2 regions of the Paenibacillus sp. MAH-35 genome follow, and region 1 is predicted to be linked to the other one. Evidence: predicted binding sites of a transcription regulator. Region 1 holds the regulator's gene; the other holds the start of a gene.

What was found. The regulator CtsR, encoded in region 1, represses protease genes until heat stress. The targets are predictions, from matches to a motif close to ATGGTCAATAAAGGTCAAACA.
Region 2: clpP (ATP-dependent Clp endopeptidase proteolytic subunit ClpP) is a predicted target of CtsR. The motif match lies at 8,913-8,933, and genes of this name have one in related genera.

What each region holds. Positions count from the first base shown of each region.
Region 1 covers NZ_JBYUPU010000043.1:634-12,440, forward strand. Annotated here, with positions in the region: gene AC3Y2E_RS28735 (hypothetical protein) at 207-1,319, shown strand; gene AC3Y2E_RS28740 (mannosyltransferase family protein) at 1,349-2,605, opposite strand; gene AC3Y2E_RS28745 (CtsR family transcriptional regulator) at 3,047-3,508, shown strand; gene mcsA (protein-arginine kinase activator protein McsA) at 3,553-4,074, shown strand; gene mcsB (protein-arginine kinase McsB) at 4,137-5,159, shown strand; gene clpC (ATP-dependent protease ATP-binding subunit ClpC) at 5,258-7,681, shown strand; gene radA (DNA repair protein RadA) at 7,905-9,272, shown strand; gene disA (DNA integrity scanning diadenylate cyclase DisA) at 9,298-10,374, shown strand; gene pssA (CDP-diacylglycerol--serine O-phosphatidyltransferase) at 10,474-11,232, shown strand; gene AC3Y2E_RS28780 (DUF1573 domain-containing protein) at 11,344-11,739, opposite strand.
Region 2 covers NZ_JBYUPU010000015.1:109,477-121,283, reverse strand. Annotated here, with positions in the region: gene AC3Y2E_RS17830 (tetratricopeptide repeat protein) at 1-258, shown strand, start outside; gene trxB (thioredoxin-disulfide reductase) at 311-1,258, shown strand; gene AC3Y2E_RS17820 (ROK family glucokinase) at 1,436-2,383, shown strand; gene rapZ (RNase adapter RapZ) at 2,541-3,443, shown strand; gene AC3Y2E_RS17810 (gluconeogenesis factor YvcK family protein) at 3,440-4,426, shown strand; gene whiA (DNA-binding protein WhiA) at 4,433-5,362, shown strand; gene AC3Y2E_RS17800 (HPr family phosphocarrier protein) at 5,477-5,746, shown strand; gene AC3Y2E_RS17795 (stalk domain-containing protein) at 5,938-7,707, shown strand; gene clpP (ATP-dependent Clp endopeptidase proteolytic subunit ClpP) at 8,256-8,837, opposite strand; tRNA gene AC3Y2E_RS17785 (tRNA-Arg) at 9,161-9,235, opposite strand; gene AC3Y2E_RS17780 (sugar-binding transcriptional regulator) at 9,504-10,526, shown strand; gene gap (type I glyceraldehyde-3-phosphate dehydrogenase) at 10,602-11,606, shown strand; gene AC3Y2E_RS17770 (phosphoglycerate kinase) at 11,751-11,807, shown strand, end outside.

The sequences.
Region 1 (11,807 bases):
ATCATCGCCGGCGGGTATCCAATTCCGCCTTCTCCATACGCGAATCCAGATGGATTTCGTTAATGGGTCTAGCTCTAATAATCCTTTTGTTGGTTTATGGCTGGGCGCAAATGACGACAGACGGTAAAAATCGCCGGGAGCCTTCACCAGTACTGTCCCCCGTCCAATTAACGAGCAATGAGAAGCATGACTCGGATGACGATAGGATGGAACATGCGGCCGACATCCGCCTCGTCAAAAACGGCCGTGAAGTAGGAAAAGGACCTGTATCCCGAATCGACACAGCGATAGGCGGTATCCGGCTTGGCGATACGCAGGAACAAGTACGGGCCATGCTGGGGGAGCCGACGGAGCGTTCCCAGGCGGGAGGTACGCCCTACCCCCAGTGGTATTATCGCGATCAGGACATGTATGTTCTGTTTTATCGCACGGGCGAGAATGAAGTTCCGGGAGGGGCCGTCTCGATCCGCATCCACGAACGCTCGCCTTCCGTGCTGAGCGACAGACGAACAGCGCCGAAGCTGGCGATCGGAGACAACCTGGAACAACTGTTGAAGGTATACCGCCCGGTAGACGGCACTTCTGCTGAAGGACTGGTAAGGAACTTTTGGATCAGGGGCTCTGAACAGGCAGGAAGCGGATTTTACAAGCCGGTTGTACAGATTAGGATGAAAGAAGGTCGGGTCGTAAGTATTGGGCTGGAGAACGAAGACGAGGACCCGAATCCGGGGAAGCGGGGGCTGCTGATTACAGAAGAAATGCCTCGCGCTCGTGCCGAGGGGGATTCCCGCTACGGCCGATTGGTCGTGCTGCCTGACGATACGGAGCAGATTGAGCCGCTGGGTTCCTACTCGTGCTTGGGCAGGGAGAGCGATTACCGGTTTGAGGCCTCGTATCGCACTTATTTTCTTCCTGACGAAGGAGGGCAAACGTCGTTGTCTGCCGAGCCGATTCCGTCGCTGATTTATCCTTCTTTAGAACCGATTCCGCTGGGGGTATTGGAATTCGATGACTTTGAAGCCTTTTATTTGATCCCGGCTTACGCCGATTGTCATGGAGTGTCCTTTTATATGTATGGGGTTGATGAAGAGGGGGCGTTTCCGTTCCGGTTCGAGCTGAAGGACGGCAATACTTCGAATACGTTTTACGTGCTCCCCTCCACCAAACCGATCGTGGAGAATAACTACCTGATCACGTACGGCGGAGGGGGAGGCGGGCACGACGGTTATTTGCGATATACGTTCAAACCCGATCTGCAATCACAGACGATGATCTTGGTGCGCACGGAAGCAGTTGGGGACGGGGAGCCGTTCGAATAGACGCTCCGGATGGTCTGGACAGCTCGAGTCTAGGCCATAAACGAATAACCGTTGAAAAATCCGATCGTCGTAATAACATTGAGACAGGCGAAGAAGATTTGATAGGCGAACAGCACATTTTCCCGATTCGCAGTCAGTTTGACCAGATACAGATAAAATGGAATACATACCATCATGTACCGGACGACGCTGGCCAAATACCAAGGCTGGCTCGAAAACGGAATAACGATCAGCAAAGCGCCGTATACCCATAACAGCAGACGATGAGGTTGCCGGATCATGTTCTTCCCATTGACGCCCAGGTACGTCAAATACACGATAAACACGGCGGTAGATACCACGAAAGCGATGAGACCGTTGTCCCAGCCGCCTGGCGCCATAAAGTAAGGCTTATCAAAGTAATTCACGTAATTGGTAAACGGGGCGGCGGTGTACCGGTACCAGCTCAAGCTTTGTTCGTGGAACGGGGCCAGGAAATCGCCGGTCAAGTATTTCATGTACAACAAGTACAAGCCCATTGGCACTAAAGAGAGCAGGCCGTACAGCACCGGCTTGATGTACCGTTTCGTCAACGGAAATCCTTCATGCAGGATGACGGTCCCAACTACGAAAAATAAGTTGATAAAGCCGGGAACCCGAGTGACGGTAGATAAACTTGCCGCCAAAAAGGCAAGAGCATACCGCTTGTCCGTAGCATAATAAATAGAAGCCGCAGACAGAAGGAGAAATAAGCTTTCCGTATAAGGCAGCGAATAAAATACGGATGTTGGATACAGCAGCATCAAAATCAAGACCGTTCGCGCCTGTCGTTCGTTCAGGCCGTGTTTGAGGCTAAGGGCGTACACGTAAATGAGACTCAGGCAAAACAGCAGATTCGAAAGCAGCATGCCCAATATAGCCGAATCGACTTGAGCAAATAACCCGACGATCGCACCCGATGCATAAAGAAGCAGAGGAAATAACGGGAAAAAAACCCAGTTGGCGGGCGGATGCGGCTCGTCTATGGCATACTTGTCGTAACCTTGGGTTGCAATTTTCAAATAGAGGTAACTGTCAAACGTGGCGATATGCGACAACTTAAATCCTTCCGTCTCCTTCAACAGATGCGGAAGTTTCATTGCCGTTTCGGGAATAACGCCCGGGGCCTGGTTCTCGTATACAGCCGGCTCGGTGTAGGAGGCGAATAAGTTGATGCCTATGTATCCGGTGAAGGCTAAAGCAGCCCGGCTTATAATAACAAGTAAGAAGATCGATATAATCGCCTTTCGGGTCAATCCGGTTTCCATGATGATTCGGCTCCTTTCCTGCTTCATTACTCCTGTTCGCTCTGTTCGAAACCCCGCTGTCAGTCTATATTATACCATTGAGCCCGATTGAGGCCGAATTTCCCAAGTGAAGATTTGGTTAATGCATGGAAAAAAAGCATCAATTGGAGCGTTCTTCAACGGTAAAGCGGGGTATTTATGTATATACTTATAATCAGAAACGGGAAAGAAGCGATCGACACCGCAGCCCCGCTAATCCACTGGCGCGAACTAAGCCTTCGTTAATTTGACGTATGCATCGGATGGTTTTCTAATAGTATTTGTAATCCGGATACTTGGCAAACGTGGGAAAACCGTATATAATGTTGTTAAAGTCAAAGAAAGTCAAAGTCAATGAGACGAAACTTTCAGACTTTTCAGTTATGGCTTCGGCTGCACAACTTTCATTTGGAGGTTCTTTAGATGCGTAATGTCTCTGATATCATCGAACAATATCTGAAGAACATTTTGCAGCAAAGCCCGGATGGAGTCGTAGAGCTGCAGCGGAGCGAGCTAGCCGAACGGTTCCAATGCGTTCCTTCGCAGATCAACTACGTGATTAGTACCCGGTTTACGCTTGAGAAGGGGTACGTGGTCGAGAGCAAGAGGGGCGGCGGAGGATATATCCGCATACAGAAGGTGGAGCTGCCGTCCAAGGAAGCGATCCATGCGCACATTTTTCGCACAGTGGGCATTCAGATCGATCAAGCTTCCGCCGAAGGCATCGTATACCAGCTGAAGGAAGGCTGTTTCATTACGGCCAGGGAGGCGGACATGCTGAAGGCTGCCGTATCCCGGGACGTGCTGAATTTGAAGCTTCCGCTGCGCGACGAGGTTCGGGCAAGGCTGCTTAAGGCCATGCTGATCACTTTGCTTAGCAAGTAAAGAACCATTCGGTTCGATACGGCGATACCAAAGGAGGGACTCCTGTGCTCTGCCAAGAATGTAATAAGAGACCGGCAACGCTGCATTTTACGAAAATTGTGAATGGGGAAAAAACCGAATTTCACATCTGCGAATCGTGCGCCCGGGAAAAGGGCGAGCTGATTCCGGGAACGCCGAACGGCTTCTCCATCCATAATCTGCTGTCAGGACTGCTCGATTTCGATCCCGCTCAGGCGATCGGGGCCAAGCAGCAGCAGCAGCTACGCTGCGAGCAATGCGGACTGACGTACAGCCAGTTCAGTAAAATCGGACGTTTTGGATGCAGCTCCTGCTACGAGCAATTTTCCGGCAGGCTGGATCCGTTGTTCAAAAGAGTGCACGGCAACACGGTACATGTAGGCAAAGTGCCTAAGCGCACCGGAGGCCTGATTCAATATAAGCGGGAAATCGACAAGCTGAAGCAAGAGATGCAGATGAGCATTACCCGCGAAGAATTCGAGCAAGCGGCCAAGATCCGGGATCAGATCCGCGAACTCGAGACGAAGCTTAACGGTTCAAACGTGTAGGGACAAGGAGGCATACCATCGTGGATCGGACGAATATATTCGAGAATGCGCTCAGCGATTGGATGAAGGGAAGAGGCCCGGAATCGGACGTGGTCATCAGTACCCGAATCCGGCTCGCCCGCAACTTGCGTTCCCTCCCTTTCCCGATGCTGGCGACCAACCAGCAATCCGGGGAGGTGCTGGAGAAGATCGTACGCGTTCTGGACAGCGACGAGCTTAGTACGGTAAGCGGATTTGCCCTATACAAGCTGGATTCGCTCGATGAGCTTCAGAAACGGGTGCTGGTGGAAAAACATCTGATCAGTCCCGCGCTGGCGGACGAATCGCGTAACGGCGCCGTGATGATTAACGATAACGAATCGGTCAGCATTATGATCAATGAAGAAGATCATCTGCGGATTCAATGTCTCAGCCCAGGCTTCCAGATTCGCGAGGCTTGGGATCTGGCCAATCAGATCGACGATATTTTCGAGTCGGAGGTCGACTACGCTTTTGACGAGCAGCGAGGATTTTTGACAAGCTGTCCGACGAACGTAGGTACCGGCATTCGCGCATCCGTGATGATGCATTTGCCCGCGCTTGTGCTCACTCAGCAGATGAACCGGATTTTGCAGGCAATCAATCAGGTGGGGCTTGCGGTACGGGGACTGTACGGCGAGGGCAGCGAGGCAATCGGCAACCTTTTTCAGATCTCCAACCAGATTACGCTGGGACAGTCGGAGCAAGAAATTATCGACAATCTGTACGGAGTCGCAAAGCAGATCATCGAGCATGAACGGGCTGCCCGCCAGAAGCTGCTGGCTGAATCGCGCATGCGTATATCCGACCGGGTGAACCGTTCTTACGGCATCTTGTCCTATGCTTCCATTATGGATTCCAAGGAGGCCGCACAGCGGTTGTCAGACGTTCGGCTTGGTGTCGACCTCGGGTTGCTTGCGCATGTATCGCCGAATATACTGAACGAATTAATGGTGATGACTCAGCCCGGATTTTTGCAGCAATACGCCGGGGCAAAGTTATCGGCCGATGACCGGGATGTTCGCAGGGCGGAATTGATCCGCGATAAAATTACCGGCTCGGAATGAATCGTTCAAGTATACGGTGTTTAATAAAGAATAGCGAAGTTTAATGTTCCTATCCGTTTCTTACATGTTTCCTATAGAATCCGTTGGAGGTGCTTTCCATGATGTTTGGGAGATTTACTGAACGCGCTCAAAAGGTGCTCGCTCTCGCTCAAGAAGAAGCGGTAAGACTGGGCCACAACAACATCGGCACGGAGCATATTTTGCTCGGCCTGATCCGTGAAGGAGAAGGCATCGCCGCCAAGGCGCTCGTCGCTTTGGGTCTGAGTCTGGAGAAAATTCAGGATGAAGTGGAGTCCTTGATCGGCAGAGGACAGGAGCAGCCAAGCAGCATCGCCTACACGCCGCGAGCCAAAAAGGTGATCGAGCTGTCGATGGACGAAGCGCGCAAATTGGGTCATACGTATGTGGGCACCGAACATATCCTGCTCGGTCTCATCCGTGAAGGAGAAGGCGTAGCGGCACGCGTGCTGAACAATCTCGGCGTCAGCCTGAATAAGGCGCGCCAGCAAGTGCTCCAGCTGCTGGGCAGCAGCGAGGCCGTTTCATCCAGCCATTCGACGGCGGTGAACGTTAATACGCCGACCCTGGACGGCCTGGCCCGCGATCTGACGGCATATGCCAAAGAAGGCAACCTGGATCCGGTCATCGGACGCAGCAAAGAAATCGAGCGCGTGATCCAAGTGCTTAGCCGCCGGACCAAAAACAACCCGGTACTGATCGGGGAGCCCGGCGTCGGGAAAACGGCGATTGCCGAAGGGCTCGCCCAAAAAATCATCAATAACGAAATTCCGGAGACGCTGCGCGATAAGCGCGTGATGACGCTGGATATGGGGTCGGTCGTAGCCGGCACGAAATATCGCGGCGAATTCGAAGACCGGTTGAAAAAAATTATGGATGAAATTCGTGCGGCCGGCAACATTATCCTGTTCATTGACGAGCTGCATACGCTAATCGGAGCAGGCGGCGCCGAGGGAGCGATCGATGCCTCCAATATTTTGAAGCCGGCTCTGGCTAGAGGCGAGCTGCAATGCATCGGGGCGACCACGCTGGACGAATACCGCAAATATATCGAGAAAGACGCAGCCTTGGAGCGCAGATTCCAGCCGATCACGGTCGATCAGCCTACTCCGGAGGAAGCGATTCAGATCTTGCACGGGCTGCGCGACCGCTATGAGGCGCATCATCGCGTGAAAATTACGGATGAAGCGATCGAGCAGGCGGTGAAGCTGTCCGACCGTTACATTACCGACCGGTTCCTGCCGGATAAAGCGATCGACCTGATCGACGAAGCCAGCTCGAAAGTGCGGCTTCGCTCGTACACCGTACCGCCGAACTTGAAGCAGTTGGAAGTTCAGCTGGAGAACGTCCGCAAGGAGAAAGACGCGGCGGTGCAAAGCCAGGAGTTTGAGAAAGCGGCCTCGCTCCGCGATACCGAACAGAAAATGCGCGACGAGCTCGATTTGACCAAAAACGAATGGAAAGAAAAGCAAGGGCGCACCGATTCCGAAGTGACGCCTGAAGATATCGCTCAGGTGGTAGGCAGCTGGACCGGCATTCCGGTCAGCAAGCTGGCGGAAGAGGAAACCGAGCGGCTGCTCAAGATGGAGAGCATCCTGCACAACCGCGTGATTGGCCAGGAAGAAGCGGTTAAGGCGGTCAGCCGGGCGATCCGCCGCGCCAGAGCCGGGCTTAAAGATCCGAAGCGTCCGATGGGCTCCTTCATTTTCCTGGGTCCGACCGGAGTAGGTAAAACCGAGCTGGCCCGCGCGCTTGCGGAGTCGCTGTTCGGCGATGAGAATGCGGTGATCCGCATCGATATGTCCGAATATATGGAGAAGCACTCGACTTCCCGCCTCGTCGGAGCGCCTCCGGGATATGTCGGCTATGAAGAAGGCGGCCAACTGACCGAGAAAGTGCGCCGCAAGCCGTATTCGGTCGTCCTGCTTGACGAGATCGAGAAGGCGCATCCGGAAGTATTCAACATCTTGCTGCAAGTGCTGGAAGACGGCCGCTTGACCGACTCCAAAGGACGTACGGTTGACTTCCGCAATACGCTGATCATCATGACGTCGAACGTCGGGGCCGAAATGATCAAGAAAAACTCGACGCTTGGCTTCATGGCGGCAGCAGATAGCGGACGCGATTACTCGAACATGAAGGACAAAGTGATGGGCGAGTTGAAGAAAAGCTTCCGTCCGGAGTTCTTGAACCGGATCGATGAGATCATCGTGTTCCATTCGCTCGAAGAATCTCATATCGCCGAGATTGTCAGCCTGATGTCCGACGAGCTGGCCAAGCGGCTGCGCGAGCAGGAAGTGGAATTTACGCTCACGGATAAAGGCAAGGCGTTTCTCGCCAAGGAAGGATTCGATCCGACCTACGGCGCGAGACCGCTGCGCAGAGCGATCCAGAAGCATATCGAGGACCGTCTGTCCGAAGAGCTGCTGAAAGGCAACATCGCCAAAGGCGATTCGCTGACGATCGACGAAGTAGATGGGGAACTAGTCGTCCAGAAACACTAACGACAAGTCCGACCCCGAACCAAACCTAAGCAATCCGATTATCGGCAGTGCCCGTAAGGGGCTCCTGCTTCCCTGGGCTGGGGAAGCAGGGGCTCTTTATTGCGTCTGGCGAGCTATAAGGCGGTATTCCACAACGGCTGAAAGGAATTGATGAAAGCAGGGTTTTCATTGGTTCCTGGTAATGGTACACTTTGGATAATATGAGGCAGTGAGGGGATGAATAATGTCGAAAACGAAAACGAAATTTTGCTGCCAGGAATGCGGAACCGAATCCCCGAAATGGCTTGGCAAATGTCCCGGCTGTAACTCCTGGAACACGATGGTGGAAGAAATCGAGATCACCGGAAAAGCAAAAGGATTCCAGTCCTCGCTGACCCAGACGAAAGAAAAGGCGACCTCGATCATACATATAGAAAGCAGCCACGAAAAGCGGATTTTGACGGAAATGAACGAGCTCAACCGGGTGCTCGGCGGAGGTGTCGTTCCCGGTTCGCTCATTCTGGTCGGGGGCGACCCCGGAATCGGGAAGTCGACGCTGCTGCTGCAGACTTCGAACCAGCTGGCCGCCATGGGGCTCAAGGTGCTGTATATATCCGGAGAGGAATCGACCCGGCAGATCAAGCTCCGGGCGGATCGTCTGGGAGCTCTGTCGGAACATTTGTTCGTGTTGTGCGAAACGAATGTGGAGATGATCGGAGAAGCGATCGAGAACGTACAGCCCGATTTTATGGTTGTCGACTCGATCCAGACCGTGTTCCATCCGACCGTGACGTCAGCTCCGGGCAGCGTTGCGCAAGTTCGGGAATGCACCGGGCACTTTATGCGAATAGCTAAAATAAGAGGAATCGCTACCGTCCTGGTCGGTCATGTGACTAAGGAAGGGGCGATCGCGGGCCCCCGGCTGCTCGAACATATGGTCGACAGCGTGCTTTATTTCGAAGGGGAGCGCCACCATTCGTACCGGCTGTTGCGGGCGGTCAAAAACCGGTTCGGATCGACGAACGAGATGGGTATTTTCGAGATGGTCGAGACCGGCCTGCGTGAAGTGACCAATCCGTCCGAACTGTTTTTGTCCGAACGCCCTCTCGGCGTATCCGGTTCCACTGTCGTGGCCAGTATGGAAGGGACGCGTCCTGTGCTCGTCGAGCTGCAGGCGCTCGTCTCCAGCACGAACTTTCCGAGCCCGCGCCGGATGTCCGCGGGTATTGATCATAACCGGCTCTCTCTGATTATCGCTGTATTGGAGAAGCGGGTAGGTATGTTTCTGCAAAATCAGGACGTTTACTTGAACCTGGCCGGAGGCGTCAAGCTGGATGAGCCTGCGGTCGATCTGGCTGCTGCGGTGGCGATCGCCTCCAGCTTCCGGGACCGTCCCACCCAGCCGTACGACGTCGTGTTCGGCGAGATCGGCCTGACCGGGGAAGTTCGGGGCGTCTCGCGGATCGACCAGCGGGTGAAAGAGGCGCAAAAGCTCGGGTTCAAGCGGGTTATTATGCCACGCAAGAGCATGAAGGGCTGGACGCCTCCCCAAGGGCTGGAAATTATAGGCGTGGATACGGTGTCCGAAGCTTTGAAGGCGGCACTGGAATGAACGGGTGCGATAGGGGGTTACTGAGGTGAAGGAAGACACGAAGCGGGACGTCATGACGCAAATTTTGCAGCTGGTCGCTCCCGGTACTCCGTTCCGCGAGGGACTTGAGAACGTGCTCCGGGCGAAGACCGGGGCTTTGCTTGTCGTCGGGTACAGCCCGGAAGTGATGGAGATTGTGGACGGCGGCTTTTCGATCAACTGCGATTTTTCCCCGAACTATTTGTACGAGCTGGCCAAAATGGACGGTGCGATTATCCTGAGCGAGGATATCAAACGTATTCTGTATGCCAACACGCAGCTTATACCGGATTCGTCCATTCCTTCGATCGAGACCGGGATTCGCCACCGGACGGCCGAGAGGGTTGCGAAGCAGACGGGCAAACTGGTTGTCTCGATTTCCCAGCGGCGGAACGTGATCACCGTCTATCAGGGGAATCTCCGGTATTCGCTGAAAGATATCGGCGTCATTCTGACGAAGGCGAACCAGGCGATTCAAACTTTGGAGAAATATAAAACGGTGCTCGATCAGGCGTTCACCAACTTGGGTGCGTCCGAGTTCGAGGAGCTTGTCACGCTGCATGAGGTAGCGAACGTTATCCAGCGGTTGGAGATGGTGCTTCGCGTCAAAAACGAAATCAAAAGGTATATCAACGAGCTGGGCACCGAAGGGCGGCTGATCAGCATGCAGCTCGAAGAGCTGGTCGGTAATACCGACGCCGAGGCGCTGCTGCTGATCAAAGATTACTGCCGCGAATACACGGAAGAAAAGGTGCGCGAGATATCGGCTTCGCTCAAGAGGATGAGCTCCGAGGAGCTTCTCGACCAACAGCATATAATCCGGCTGCTCGGTTACCCCTATACCAATACGATGATGGAGGAGACGGTATCTCCCAGAGGGTACCGGATGCTGCATAAGCTGCCTCGGCTGCCGGCTGTCATTATCCATAATTTAGTGGAACGGTTTGAGCGGCTGCCCCACACGGTTATGGCTACCATCGAGGAGCTGGACGAGGTGGACGGGATCGGAGAAGTACGCGCTCGGGCTATCAAGGAAGGGCTGAAGCGGATCCAAGAGCAATTGTTCATTGACAGACATATCTAAATTGCCTACAATCAGAAGATAGGTTCGCGATCCCCAAGGGGCTTGCAGCATGCTCTGCGAACGATTGGGGCATAGTATGATTTAGAGGTGGAGCCTTTCATGATAAGAAATTCGATTCCCAGCATGTTTACGGTAGGTAATCTGTTTCTGGGGATTATCGCAATTATTTTGGCGTTTAATTCGGGTGCGGATAACAGCAATGCGGAACTGGCCGCTATTTTTGTTATCGTAGCCATGCTTCTGGACGGTTTGGACGGACGTGTGGCGCGCGCGTTAAATGCTCAAAGCGAGTTCGGCAAAGAGCTGGATTCGTTGTCAGATGTCATTTCGTTCGGCGTTGCGCCGGCTTTTATTATGTACGTCGTTGCTTTTCAACAGATGGAGACTTCAGCTTTGGCGTGGATCGTCACCGCGATCTTCCCGATCTGTGGAGCGCTGCGTCTGGCCCGCTTTAATGTCGTATCCAGCATGCCCGGCTACTTTATCGGGTTGCCCATTCCGGCCGCAGGCAGCATTCTTAGCACGCTTGCACTGTTCCACAACGAGATTCCGTCGGCCGTACTGCTTGCGAGCACACTGGTATTGTCGTTCCTGATGGTGAGCACCGTCAAGTACCCGAACTTCAAAAAGGTAGGCATTCCCAAAACCGCTATATGGCTGACGCCGATCATTGTCGCAGGTGCTGTCGCGCTTGCCGTGATTTATCCGGGACTTCTGTCGAAGCTTATTTTTATCCCGCTGGTTATCTACGCCTTGTACGGACTGAACGGTCTAAAAAAAAACGCTAGAAGGTTATTCCGCCGCCGCAAGCGGATGAAGAACATGGACGAACCGACGAAAAACGAAACGCACGGGTAACTATCCCGTTCGCTTACAGAAGACCATATCGAAGATAAAAAGCATTTATTTTCCGGATCACCGAGAAAATAAATGCTTTTTTTGTTGCACAGCGGCGGGAAGTAACTGCTGTCAGGACAAATTAAACAACCCGAGCGTGGAGCATTTTTTCGATTCCTTGTCGAGGATGTCGTCCAAATCCAGCTCCAGCAAATTGCATAAGGCCGACAAATAGAACAGTTGCTTGCCAAGCTGTACCGTAATGGCATCGGCGCAGTTCTCACACAGCTCGCCGTTAATATGGGTCTGGATGAGAGCCTTCGCATCTTCAAGCGACAGGTCCTCGGGATAAGGTTGTTTGTTGGCTTGCAGTGTGATGCATCCGCATTCGGTGACGGACTTGATGACACTGCGATTAACGGATGCGCTCGACTGCTGCGATTTGGACAGAACGTCCAGTACACTTCGGTGACGGAGTAGCAATTCGGATACTTGCTCTTGAAACTGCTTTAATGTTAAGCCGCTCATTCCATTCACCCCGAGTTTCCATAATATCACTAAGGTTCATTATAAAAGAAACATAAGCAAAGTTCAAT
Region 2 (11,807 bases), on a different contig from region 1:
ACGCTATGGGTAGAGTTTCTGACCCGGGTGTACCCGGACGCTCCCCGAATCAGCAAAGTGGAAGGCTGGGCCGCCGCGCTGGAATATTTGACGGCCAAAATGCACCGCAGAGCGATCTCTTACCATGAAGTCGCGATCCGTTACGGCGTATCCGTCACCACCGTAAGCAAAAACGTCAAAGTGATTGACGTCGCCTGCGGCCTTAAAGAAAAAATGGACGCGATCTTTCCGAAGTTGACCAGCTCGGAGCCGTTCTGATCCAACCCCTATACAGCCAATCACAAGCAGGAAGCGAAGGAGGAGAATAAGCATGTACAAAACGATTGTAATCGGCACAGGTCCTGCGGGACTTACAGCCGCTATCTATTTGGCTCGGGCCAACCTGAATCCGCTCGTTATCGAAGGACCGGAACCGGGCGGACAGCTGACCACGACGACGGAAGTAGAAAATTTCCCGGGCTTTCCGGAAGGCATCATGGGTCCTGAGCTGATGGATAATATGCGCAAGCAGGCCGAACGGTTCGGCGCGCAATTCCGCACCGGCTGGGTGAACGAGGTCGACATGTCGAACCGTCCGTTCAAGCTGAAGATCGAAGGCGGCGAGGAGCTTGTTGCCGAGACGCTTATTATATCCACCGGAGCATCGGCTAAGCTGCTCGGCATTCCTAACGAGAAGGAAAGCATGGGACGCGGCGTCAGCACCTGCGCCACCTGCGACGGATTTTTCTTCCGCGGCAAAAAGATTATCGTGGTCGGCGGCGGAGACTCCGCGATGGAAGAAGCGAACTTCCTGACCCGCTTCGCTACCGAAGTACGCATCGTGCATCGCCGCGACGAGCTTCGCGCTTCGAAAATCATGCAGGACCGCGCCCGCGAAAACCCGAAGATTACTTGGAGCTTGAACAAGGCTCCGGTCGAAGTCGTGTCGGGCGACAAGGGAGTTACGGGCCTCAAAGTGAAAGACAGCACGACCGGAGTGGAAGAGATCATCGAGACGGACGGTATCTTCGTAGCGATCGGGCATACGCCGAATACGCGCTTCCTGAACGGACAGCTGAACACCGACGAGATCGGCTATCTGCTCGTTACTCCAGGAACGTCCGAGACCAACGTGCCCGGCGTGTTCGCTTGCGGAGACGTGCAGGATCACAAGTACCGCCAAGCGATTACGGCAGCGGGCAGCGGCTGTATGGCGGCGCTCGATTGCGAGAAGTTTCTGGAAGGAAACGCGGTTCACGACTGGAGCAAGTCGCTGTAATTGGACAACGAATCGTAGGGAGAACCCGGGTTCTCCCTTTTCCTTTTCCAATAGTTGCACGGGTGCGGAGACGGACTTTTCCGCCCTTTTGGAGCCTCCCGCTTTACTTGACCTAATAGGTGGGTTGGCTTATAGTTGGAACAGTAGAATACAATTTCGGTTGAGGTGACATTGGGAATGTCGGAGAAGATTTATGTCGGAGTGGATTTGGGCGGCACCAATATTAAGGTGGGCATTTGCGACGAGCAAGGTAAGCTGCTTCACACTTATGAAGGCCCTACTGGAGCAGAAGACGGTCCCGAAGCGGTGCTTGACCGTATCGCGCAATATGTAAAGAAGATCGTGTCCGACTCGACCTACCAGTGGGAACAGGTGGCCGGCGTTGGAGCTGGAATTGCCGGATTTATCGATTTGGCAAACGGAGTCGTCCTGTTCGCACCGAACTTGAAATGGAAAGACGTTGCCGTGAAGAGCGAGCTGGAATCGCGACTTGGGCTTCCGGTAGCGCTCGACAATGACGCAAACGTGGCGGCGCTCGGAGAAGCTTGGAGCGGAGCGGGCGCAGGCCTCAAACATATCGTTGCTTTTACGCTTGGAACGGGCGTAGGCGGCGGCATTATTATCGACGGCCGGATCTATCAAGGCTTCCGGGGAATGGCCGGGGAGCTGGGTCACATTAAGGTCGTTCCCGACCTCGAAGCGATCCAGTGCGGATGCGGCCAGTTGGGCTGCGTGGAAACGGTTTCGTCTGCTACGGGCATCGTCCGAATGGCCAAGGATGCAGTCGGCCGCGGCGAAGCGACTTCGCTATCGCTGAATGAAACGATCTCGGCGAAGGACGTATTCGATGCGGCCAAAGACGGGGATGAAGTGGCGATCCGCATCGTGAAGCGGGCAGCGTATTATTTGGGCAAAGCGATGGCGGCTGTGGCGGTTGTATTGAATCCGCAAAGGTTTGTCATTGGCGGCGGCGTATCCAAAGCCGGCGATATTTTGTTCGATGAGATCCGCAAAGTGTACGTTCAGAACGTTCCTGATGTGTTCGCTCAAGGTGTTGATATCGTTCCGGCTACGCTCGGAAACGACGCGGGTGTTGTGGGAGCGGCCGGATTAAATTTGAAGTAAGCCTCATACAGTAATAGAGCGAGTTCAAAAAGTCCGGTTTTCAGCACCGAGAAGATGGGATGAAGCCAGGAAATGGGCTTTATGAACAACCTCTAATAGAGAGAATAGAGTGTCCGCAGCGCCCGGCGGTTCTCTCAAGCGATGGGAGGGGAAACGTATGGAGGACATGGCGAACGTTGCAAGACTAGTCATCATTACGGGTATGTCGGGAGCGGGGAAAACGATCGCGGTGCAAAGTCTGGAAGACCTTGGCTTTTTCTGCGTAGACAATTTGCCTCCCGTACTCATCCCGAAGTTCGCGGAGTTGATCGACCAGTCCAAGGGACGGATCGGCAAAGTGGCCCTCGTCATCGACCTGCGCGGACGCGAATTTTTCACCTCGTTATCCGAATCGCTGCGCACGATCAAGGAAAACTATACGATTACGTACGAAATCTTGTTCCTGGACGCTACCGATTCGACGCTCGTCCAGCGTTACAAGGAAAGCCGCCGCCGTCATCCGCTCGCTCCGGACGGACTTCCGCTGGACGGCATCCATCTCGAGCGTAAGCTGCTTGAAGAGCTCAAAGGCATGGCCAATCAAGTGATCGATACGAGCAGTCTGAAGCCGGCCGAGTTGAAGGAACGGATTATTTCCCGATTTACGAGCATGGGCAAAGGAAGCATCTCGGTTAACGTGATTTCCTTCGGATTCAAGTACGGAATCCCGATTGACGCCGACCTTATTTTCGACGTCCGTTTTTTGCCGAATCCGCATTATGTGGAACACCTGAGACCGAACACCGGCCTTGATCCGGACGTCTACGATTATGTGATGAAATGGAGCGAGACGCAGGAGTTTCTGACGAAACTGATCGATTTGCTCCAATTTCTCATCCCGCAGTATGCGAAGGAAGGCAAAAGTCAGGTTGTTGTCGGGATCGGCTGTACGGGAGGCAAGCACCGTTCGGTGGCGATCGCCGAATACTTGGGCAAGATGCTCGGCAGCAGCGAAACCGAAGTGACGCGGATCAGTCATCGGGACGCGGATCGGGATCGCCGTCCCGAGGTGAGCCGATGAGCGAAAATGTGCAGGAGGGCAGCCTTCCCCGGATTGTCGTCATTGGCGGCGGTACCGGTCTGTCCGTCATGCTCCGGGGACTGAAGGAGAAGCCTCTCGATATTACTGCTATCGTCACGGTGGCGGACGATGGGGGCAGCTCCGGCGTGCTTCGCAACGAGCTGCAAATCCCGCCTCCAGGCGATATTCGCAACGTGCTGATCGCCCTGGCCGACGTAGAGCCGCTGCTGTCGAAGCTGCTTCAGCACCGGTTCTCGAGCGGAGCGGGCCTCGCCGGGCACAGTCTGGGCAATCTGATGCTGGCCGCGATGAAGGATATTACCGGCGATTTCGTAACCGGAGTCAAGGAGCTCAGCCGGGTGCTTGCTGTCCGGGGCCGCGTGCTGCCGGCAAGCGATCACCAGATCATCCTGAAGGCCGAGATGAAGGACGGGGCGATTATTGAAGGCGAGTCGAATATTCCGAACGCCGGAGGAAAAATTAATCGGGTATTCATCGAACCGGCGGACGTTTCTCCGCTCGAAGAAGCGGTGGAGGCGATCCGTGAGGCGGACGCGATTCTGGTCGGCCCGGGAAGCTTGTATACGAGCATTTTGCCGAATCTGCTCGTCCCTAAGCTGGCGGAAGAGATTATGCGTTCCGAGGCGGTCAAAATCTTTGTCTGCAACGTGATGACACAGCCCGGTGAAACCGACGATTTTACGGTCAGCGACCATTTGCAGGCCGTATACGATCATGTGGGACACCATCTGTTCGACTATGTCATCGTGAATAATGGAGAAATTCCGCCGCAAGTTCAGAGCAAGTATGCGGAGAAAGGCGCGAAAGCGGTACACCTCGATATGGAGGAAGTGACCCGACGGGGTTACAAGGTGATCGCCGACCGGCTTGTTCTGTTCCGGACTTACTTGCGCCATGACGCGGCGAGGCTGAGCCACCATATTTTTCAACTGGTGGAAAGCTGGATGGTGCGAAAGAGGTGACAAGGGATGTCTTTTGCGGCGCAAACGAAAAAAGAGCTGACCATGGTTGAGGCCGAGGAGTGCTGTGAGAAAGCGGAAATGGCAGCACTCATCCGGATGAACGGGACCGTCCAGCTGACGAACCAGCGCATCGTGCTTGACATCTCCACTGAAAATGCGGCCATCGCCCGGCGTATTTATATGCTGATCAAGAAAAATTTCAACCTTCATACCGAGTTGCTCGTCCGCAAAAAGATGAGACTCAAAAAAAACAACGTATATATCGTCCGAGTGCCGAATCAGGTTCAGGAAGTGCTTGGCAGCCTCCGCATCGTATCCGAAGGGTTTCAGTTTACCCCGGGGATCGACCGGCGGATCGTGCGCGGCAACTGCTGCAAGCGAGCGTATTTGCGGGGGGCCTTCATGGCCGGAGGTTCGGTCAACAATCCCGAGGGTTCCTCGTATCACCTCGAGATAGCCTCGATGTACGAGGAGCACTGCCACGCCTTGTGTCAGCTGGCCAACAAGTTTCACTTGAACGCGCGCTGCATCGAACGGAAAAAAGGGTACGTGTTTTATATGAAGGAAGGCGAGAAAATCATCCAGTTTTTGAATCTGATCGGCGCGCATCAGGCGCTGCTGCGATTCGAAGACGTCCGCATCATGAAGGATATGCGCAACTCGGTCAACCGGATCGTCAACTGCGAGACGGCCAACTTGAACAAGACGATTGGGGCAGCCGTCAGACAAATCGAGAATATCCGGTATTTGAAGAAAGAGCTGGGTCTTGAGAATTTGCCGGAGAAACTGAGGGAAGTGGCGGAGGTTCGTCTGCTTCACCCGGATATGAATCTGAAGGAAGTCGGGGAGCTGCTGAAGGGCAGTGTCAGCAAGTCCGGAGTGAATCACAGACTCCGCAAGCTGGACGAACTCGCCGAAAAAATGAGAAATTCCTGAACAGTTTGAAATCATGGGGAACTTTCCTTTAACTGTTCGGTAATAAATGATATAATATGTCAATAACGAATTTCAACGGAACGTTGATCATAAGATGTAGGGGGTATCGGTTACATGACCAGACGTCCAGCAGTCGTACGACTGAGAACGGGATTGCACGCAAGACCGGCGGCATTGTTTGTCCAAGAAGCGAACAAGTTTTCGTCGGAAATTTTCGTCGAGAAGGACGATAAGAAAGTAAATGCCAAAAGCATTATGGGCATTATGAGCCTGGCCATCAGCTCCGGCACGGAAGTACACATCAGCGCGGAAGGTTCGGACGCAGAACAGGCTGTAACCGCTTTAGTCGCCCTGGTCGGCAAAGAAGAGCTGGAGAACCAATAAGACGTTCTCCCCGGGCCGTAAACCGGCCCGCCGCTTCATACGGAGTATCCGAAAGCTTCCTTTTATCGAGGAGGCTTTTTTGGCGTTTCGGCGGCAAATAAACCTTGAAAATTACGTGCAACCTTTCTCCCTGCATCGCGTCTAAATGTACAGACAACCTATATTATACATAGAAAGAGTGGAGAGAGAAGTTGAACAGGAGAGGTTTGCGCAAGTGGATGGGGCTTGCTTTGCTGTGCGTGCTTATGGCGGCGGCTGTCGTTCCGGTATCCGGAGCGGGGGGAGTATCTACGACCACGATGAACATCTGGCTGCACTTGGATGAGCCGGTCGCTTACGTCGATTCGGCCAAGGTGGATCTGGACACGCCGGGGGTCTTGAAAGACGGCAATATGCGGTTTGTGCCGATTAAGTTTTTGGGCGAGAAGATGGGGTTTGAAGTGAAATGGAACGACAAGTCGCACCGGGTGGAAGTGAAGACGTCCCGGGCGGTCATCGAGCTGGACTCGGTGAACAAGTCGGTATTTATTAATGGGGTTTACTTGCCGTTCGACTCCGTCGCCCGGATGTTCAACGACAAGCTGATGGTGAAGGAAAGCTGGCTGATGGACTTTTTTGGAGCCAAGTACACGTTTAATGCCGAGCAGAAACGGCTGGAGATCACGTATGTCAAACGGCCGCCGTCGATCGTCGACAAAGACGGGAACTCCCGTCCGGTCGCCAGGTTTACATTCGGGAAGCCCGTGTACAAAATCGGTGAGCCGATCCAGTATATCGACCTGAGCTACGATCCGGACGCCGAAGGGCTCGTGTACGAGTGGGCGGGCAAGGAGGAAGCTTTCTTCTCGTCAGGCAAACATCTGATCACGCTGAAGGTCAAGGACGGGAAAGGGCTCGTCAGCGAGACGTACTCCCGCTACATTCAGATCAGCTCGGAAGTGATGTACAAGTCTCCGATGGACTACAAACTTCACGTCTACCCGCTTCAGACGCTCGTACCGACGAACTGGACGGAAGTGTACGCGTACTTCAACGATTTGCCGGCCTTCGAGAAGAAGGTGACCGAAGACCGCTCGCGCAAGCTGCTCGTCAGCGACAGCCCGGAGACGTTCGAGGACAAGGGCATTCTGTATGCGGACAAGGTACAGGGCAAAGCGCGATTGTATGCGGATCACATTAACGGCTCGGACGAGACCGTGCAGTTCGTCATTATGGCCACGAATCCGGGCACGAAGCCGGTCAAAATCAAGACGACCAACAAAGGAGAAGTGTATCCGTCGATTTATGCGAATCTGATCGGCCATGAGGCATCGGTCGAGTTTCTGCTCGCCGATCCGACAAGCCGGGAGCTGGAAGTGCCGCCGGGACAATCCCGCGTGTACGTGCAAATGCCGGAATTCCTGCCGGGGCAAGGCGTTAACGTCATATACGATGTGGAAACCGACGGTCTGATCGAATTTTCCTTCATGGCGATCGATTCCAGCATCGAGTCTCCGACCTCCACGTATCCGCTGCTGTACAAGCAGTTGCCGGGCGATGGGCACATCCGGGGGACGTTCCCGGTAACCGAAAAACGTTGGGATATCGATGCAAGCGCCTTTACGAAGCCGACCCGGCTGATCTTTGGCGACAACGACTACGACGAGTGGCAGAAGGGAATCGACCCGACGCTGAATGCGGAGGTGACCGATGACGGTAACTACGGAGTCGTCTACAAAATCCATTCGGACAAGCCGCGGAAGATGGCGATTTTGCTGCAGGCGCGGGGAGGCCCGTTCAAGGGCCCGCTCAAAATCAACGGCGAATTCGTACTGGCGCCGCCGTCCGGTGTCATTACGGCGTTCGAAAGCGTGCAAATTCTCGCCAGAACGACAGGCGAAGAGCCATCGCTCGATATCGAATTTACGCCGCCGGCCGGTTCGGCATTCCCGATGAACCTGATCTTTTATCCGCTCGATTAATCGAACAATAGCCTGGAGCTTAAACGGCTCCCGGCTTTTTTTTGGTAGGCAGGCACTGAACAATATAAGAGTCTTTAGAGCCCTCTATTTTCGGCATATGAGGGAAACAGCGACGAATAAAGGTGGTTCGTGAGGCTGTCGATTCAATGTGGACAACCAAGTGGAAAGGGAAAAGATTAGCTTCTGGCGAGTTTTGTCTGGAATCCCCTACCTTACAATCCTTATTCAATCAAGGGATTCCGGACAACCTGTTTGAGCAGAAGAAGGTAACTTTTCACTTGGAACGGTCTGCTAACACTTCTACACAATGAATCGACAGTCTCGTTCGTACCCCTTATTTCAACCAACTAGTGGGGGCTGCACTCTTTTCGCGGATATTAGCAGCTACAAATCGCTCTTAAGTCTTCGTCGGAGCGGGTTTCGGACAAAATAAAGGGTGCGAACCGCTCTTATGGGCGCTTCCAGCTCATTCCAGTCTATAAAAAAAGAGTTCGCCAAACCGGTCCGGTTCAGCGAGCTCTTTTCTGGGTTAGTGAAGTATGGAATGGTTAAATCTTGGAGACGACTTTATCGATGATGCCGTACTGGGCGGCTTCTTCCGCGCTCATGAAATAGTCGCGGTCGGTATCCTTGTCGATCCGCTCGAGCGGTTGGCCCGTACGTTCGGACAAGATGCCGTTCAGCTTCTCGCGCAGCTTGATGATGCGCTTCGCGCGGATCTCGATATCGCTGGCCTGGCCTTCGGCCCCGCCGAGCGGCTGGTGAATCATCACTTCGCTGTTCGGCAGCGCGTAGCGCTTGCCCTTGGCGCCTGCAGCGAGCAGGAACGCGCCCATCGAAGCGGCCATGCCGACGCAGATCGTGGATACGTCCGGTTTAATAAATTGCATCGTATCGAATATCGCCATACCGGCCGTAATCGAACCGCCGGGGCTGTTGATGTACAGGCTTATGTCTTTATCCGGGTCTTGCGCCGTCAGAAACAGCATCTGGGCGATAATCGCATTGGCGATTGCGTCGTTTACGGGCGTGCCGAGGAAGATGATCCGGTCCTTGAGCAGACGGGAATAAATATCGTACCCGCGTTCACCGCGTGCGTCCTGTTCGACTACCATAGGGATAAAACTCATAGCTAAAGCCTCCTTAATTGAACGGATCGTCCACTCGGGGTGGAAACTACCTCTATCATAACGGAAAACGGCCCAAAGGTCAAGAAAGGTCAAATCAATTAAAACGATGTTTATTCCGGCTGCTTTTCCAGTATAGCCACCGGTTTGGCAGTTTATAAGGCCAAGCGCACCGGATACTCCAAGGATCGACGGAAGGAATAGCACGATCCATAAATAGGGCTGGAGACGAGAGTGAAACCTTGGACTGAAGCGGGCAGGCCGAATTGTGAAATTAGCCCTATAATGCAAAAAAACGTCCAAAGGACGTCTGTCGGTGTCATATATGGCGCGCTCGCAAGGAATCGAACCTTGATCTCAGGCTCCGGAGGCCTACGTCATATCCATTGGACCACGAGCGCATATTGTTGTTTGCGTCATAACTGTTTTTCGGACGCAAAGGTTATTATAGGACATCGATAAAAAAAAAGCAAGCTGTTTCTTTTGAGGGAATTTTAACCCCTACTGTTTCGACAAAAGATGCGAACAAATGTCGCCTTGCATTTTCAGAAAAAGATGCATATAATAAAGTGGAAGTTGCGGGACGGAAAATGAAAGTGCGGGACGAAAAATGTCCCGAAAACAAAATCCCGCTAGCTGCAATCCGATTCGGGAGTGTGTCCGCGATCCATGAGGCAGATTTTGGATATTCAAAAGAGGCTGTTGCCGGATTTGACGGACGTCTTGAAGAAACGCTACACCATCTTGCATCATATTTCGACGACGGGAGTTGTGGGCCGTCGCGCTTTGGCCACCCATCTGGAGCTAAGCGAACGGGTGCTGCGGGGCGAGGTCGATTTTCTGCGCGAGCAAGGATTGCTCGAGACGGAATCGTCCGGGATGAAGCTCAGCGACTCGGGCAGACAGCTGCTGGAGGATATGGAGCCGATCGTTAAGGAGCTGCTCGGGTTGTCCGATCTGGAGGAGACGCTGCGGACGCGGTTTTCGCTGCGCCAGGTTGTGATCGTACCCGGAGATTCGGATGTATCCGAACTGACGAAGAAGGAAGTGGGCCGGGCCGGAGCGGCCGCGCTGCGGAGATACGCATCGAAAAACGATGTCGTGGCCGTAGCAGGCGGATCTACGCTTGCGGAAGTGGCGAACTTTTTGACCCCGTCGGTTCAGATGAAAGGCAGCATGTTCGTGCCCGCAAGAGGCGGTTTGGGCGAAAGCGTCGAGCTGCAGGCGAACTCGATCGCTTCGACAATGGCGAAGAAAGCAGGCGGACAATACCGGCTGCTGCACGTGCCCGATCATTTAGGCGAGGAAGCCTATGTATCTCTCATGCAGGATCCGAACATACTGGAAATCGTCGAGGTTATTCGCAGTGCGCGTATCGTCGTTCACGGAATCGGCGACGCGATGGTGATGGCGCGGCGGAGGAAGGTAGACTTCCAGACGATTCAAGAGCTGACGGCGGAAGGCGCGCTGGCGGAAGCGTTCGGTTATTACTTCGATCGCGAAGGCCATGTCGTGCACAAGATGCAGACGGTCGGCCTGCGGCTGGAGGACATTCAGGAGACGGAAGTCGTCATCGCGGTAGCCGGGGGCAAGAGCAAGGGTGAAGCGATCGCGGCGGTTATGAAGTTCGGGCACGAGGATGTGCTCGTAACGGACGAAGCGGCGGCCACCGAGCTGCTGAAGTACGTATAGGCCAGGTTATCTTGACAAGTCCTACAGGCTTGTCTTGACATACAAGATTCCATTTCTCTCGAGGAGGACTTTTCAATGGTTAAAGTAGGGATTAACGGATTTGGACGTATCGGACGGAACGTATTTCGGGCAGCGCTGAACAACGAGAATGTAGAAATCGTAGCGATTAACGACCTGACGGACGTCAGCACGCTGGCGCACCTGCTCAAATACGACACGACGCATGGCCGCCTGAACGCTACAGTAGAAGCAGGCGAAGGCGCGTTGTTCGTAAACGGTAAAGAAATCAAAGTATTCGCCGAGCGCGATCCCGGGAACCTGCCTTGGGCTTCCGTAGGCGTAGAAATCGTCGTTGAATCGACCGGTATCTTCACGGCGAAAGAAAAAGCCGAGCTTCACCTGAAAGGCGGCGCGAAGAAAGTTATTATCTCCGCACCTGCCAGCAACGAAGACATCACGATCGTTATGGGCGTTAACGACGACCAATACGATCCTACCAAGCATACGATCATCTCCAACGCTTCTTGTACGACGAACTGCCTGGCGCCTTTCGCCAAAGTATTGAACGACAAGTTCGGCATCGTTAAAGGCATGATGACGACCGTTCACTCGTACACGAACGACCAGCAAGTGCTTGACCTGCCGCATAAAGACCTGCGTCGTGCGCGTGCAGCAGCCGAGAACATCATTCCTTCTTCGACGGGCGCAGCGAAAGCCGTATCCCTCGTATTGCCTGAGCTGAAAGGCAAGCTGAACGGTATGGCATTCCGCGTACCGACTCCGAACGTATCCGTAACGGATCTCGTAGCCGAGCTGAAAGTTAACGTGACGGTTGACGACGTAAATGCAGCTCTGAAAGAAGCGGCTAACGGACCGCTTAAAGGGATCATGGTTTATACCGAAGAGCCGCTTGTATCGAGCGACTTCAACGGCGATCCGGCTTCCTCGACGATCGACGCGCTGTCGACGATGGTCGTAGGCGACAACCTCGTGAAAGTCGTATCCTGGTACGACAACGAGTGGGGCTACTCCAACCGCGTCGTAGACCTGGCTCACTTCATCGCCAGCAAAGGACTGTAATATCGAATAACCGCGCTACAGGCGGGACGCTCTCGTACGTTCCGCCCGCGTAAGAAGGCAAGGGAAGGGGAGAAGCGATTCTCCTCTTTCCCTGTGTGTGCCTCCTTGTTTGACGGTAGACACTTTACAAGAGGGGGAGTTCCCATGAATAAGAAAAGCGTTCGGGACGTTCAGACGGCCGGCAAGAAAGTATTCGTCCGC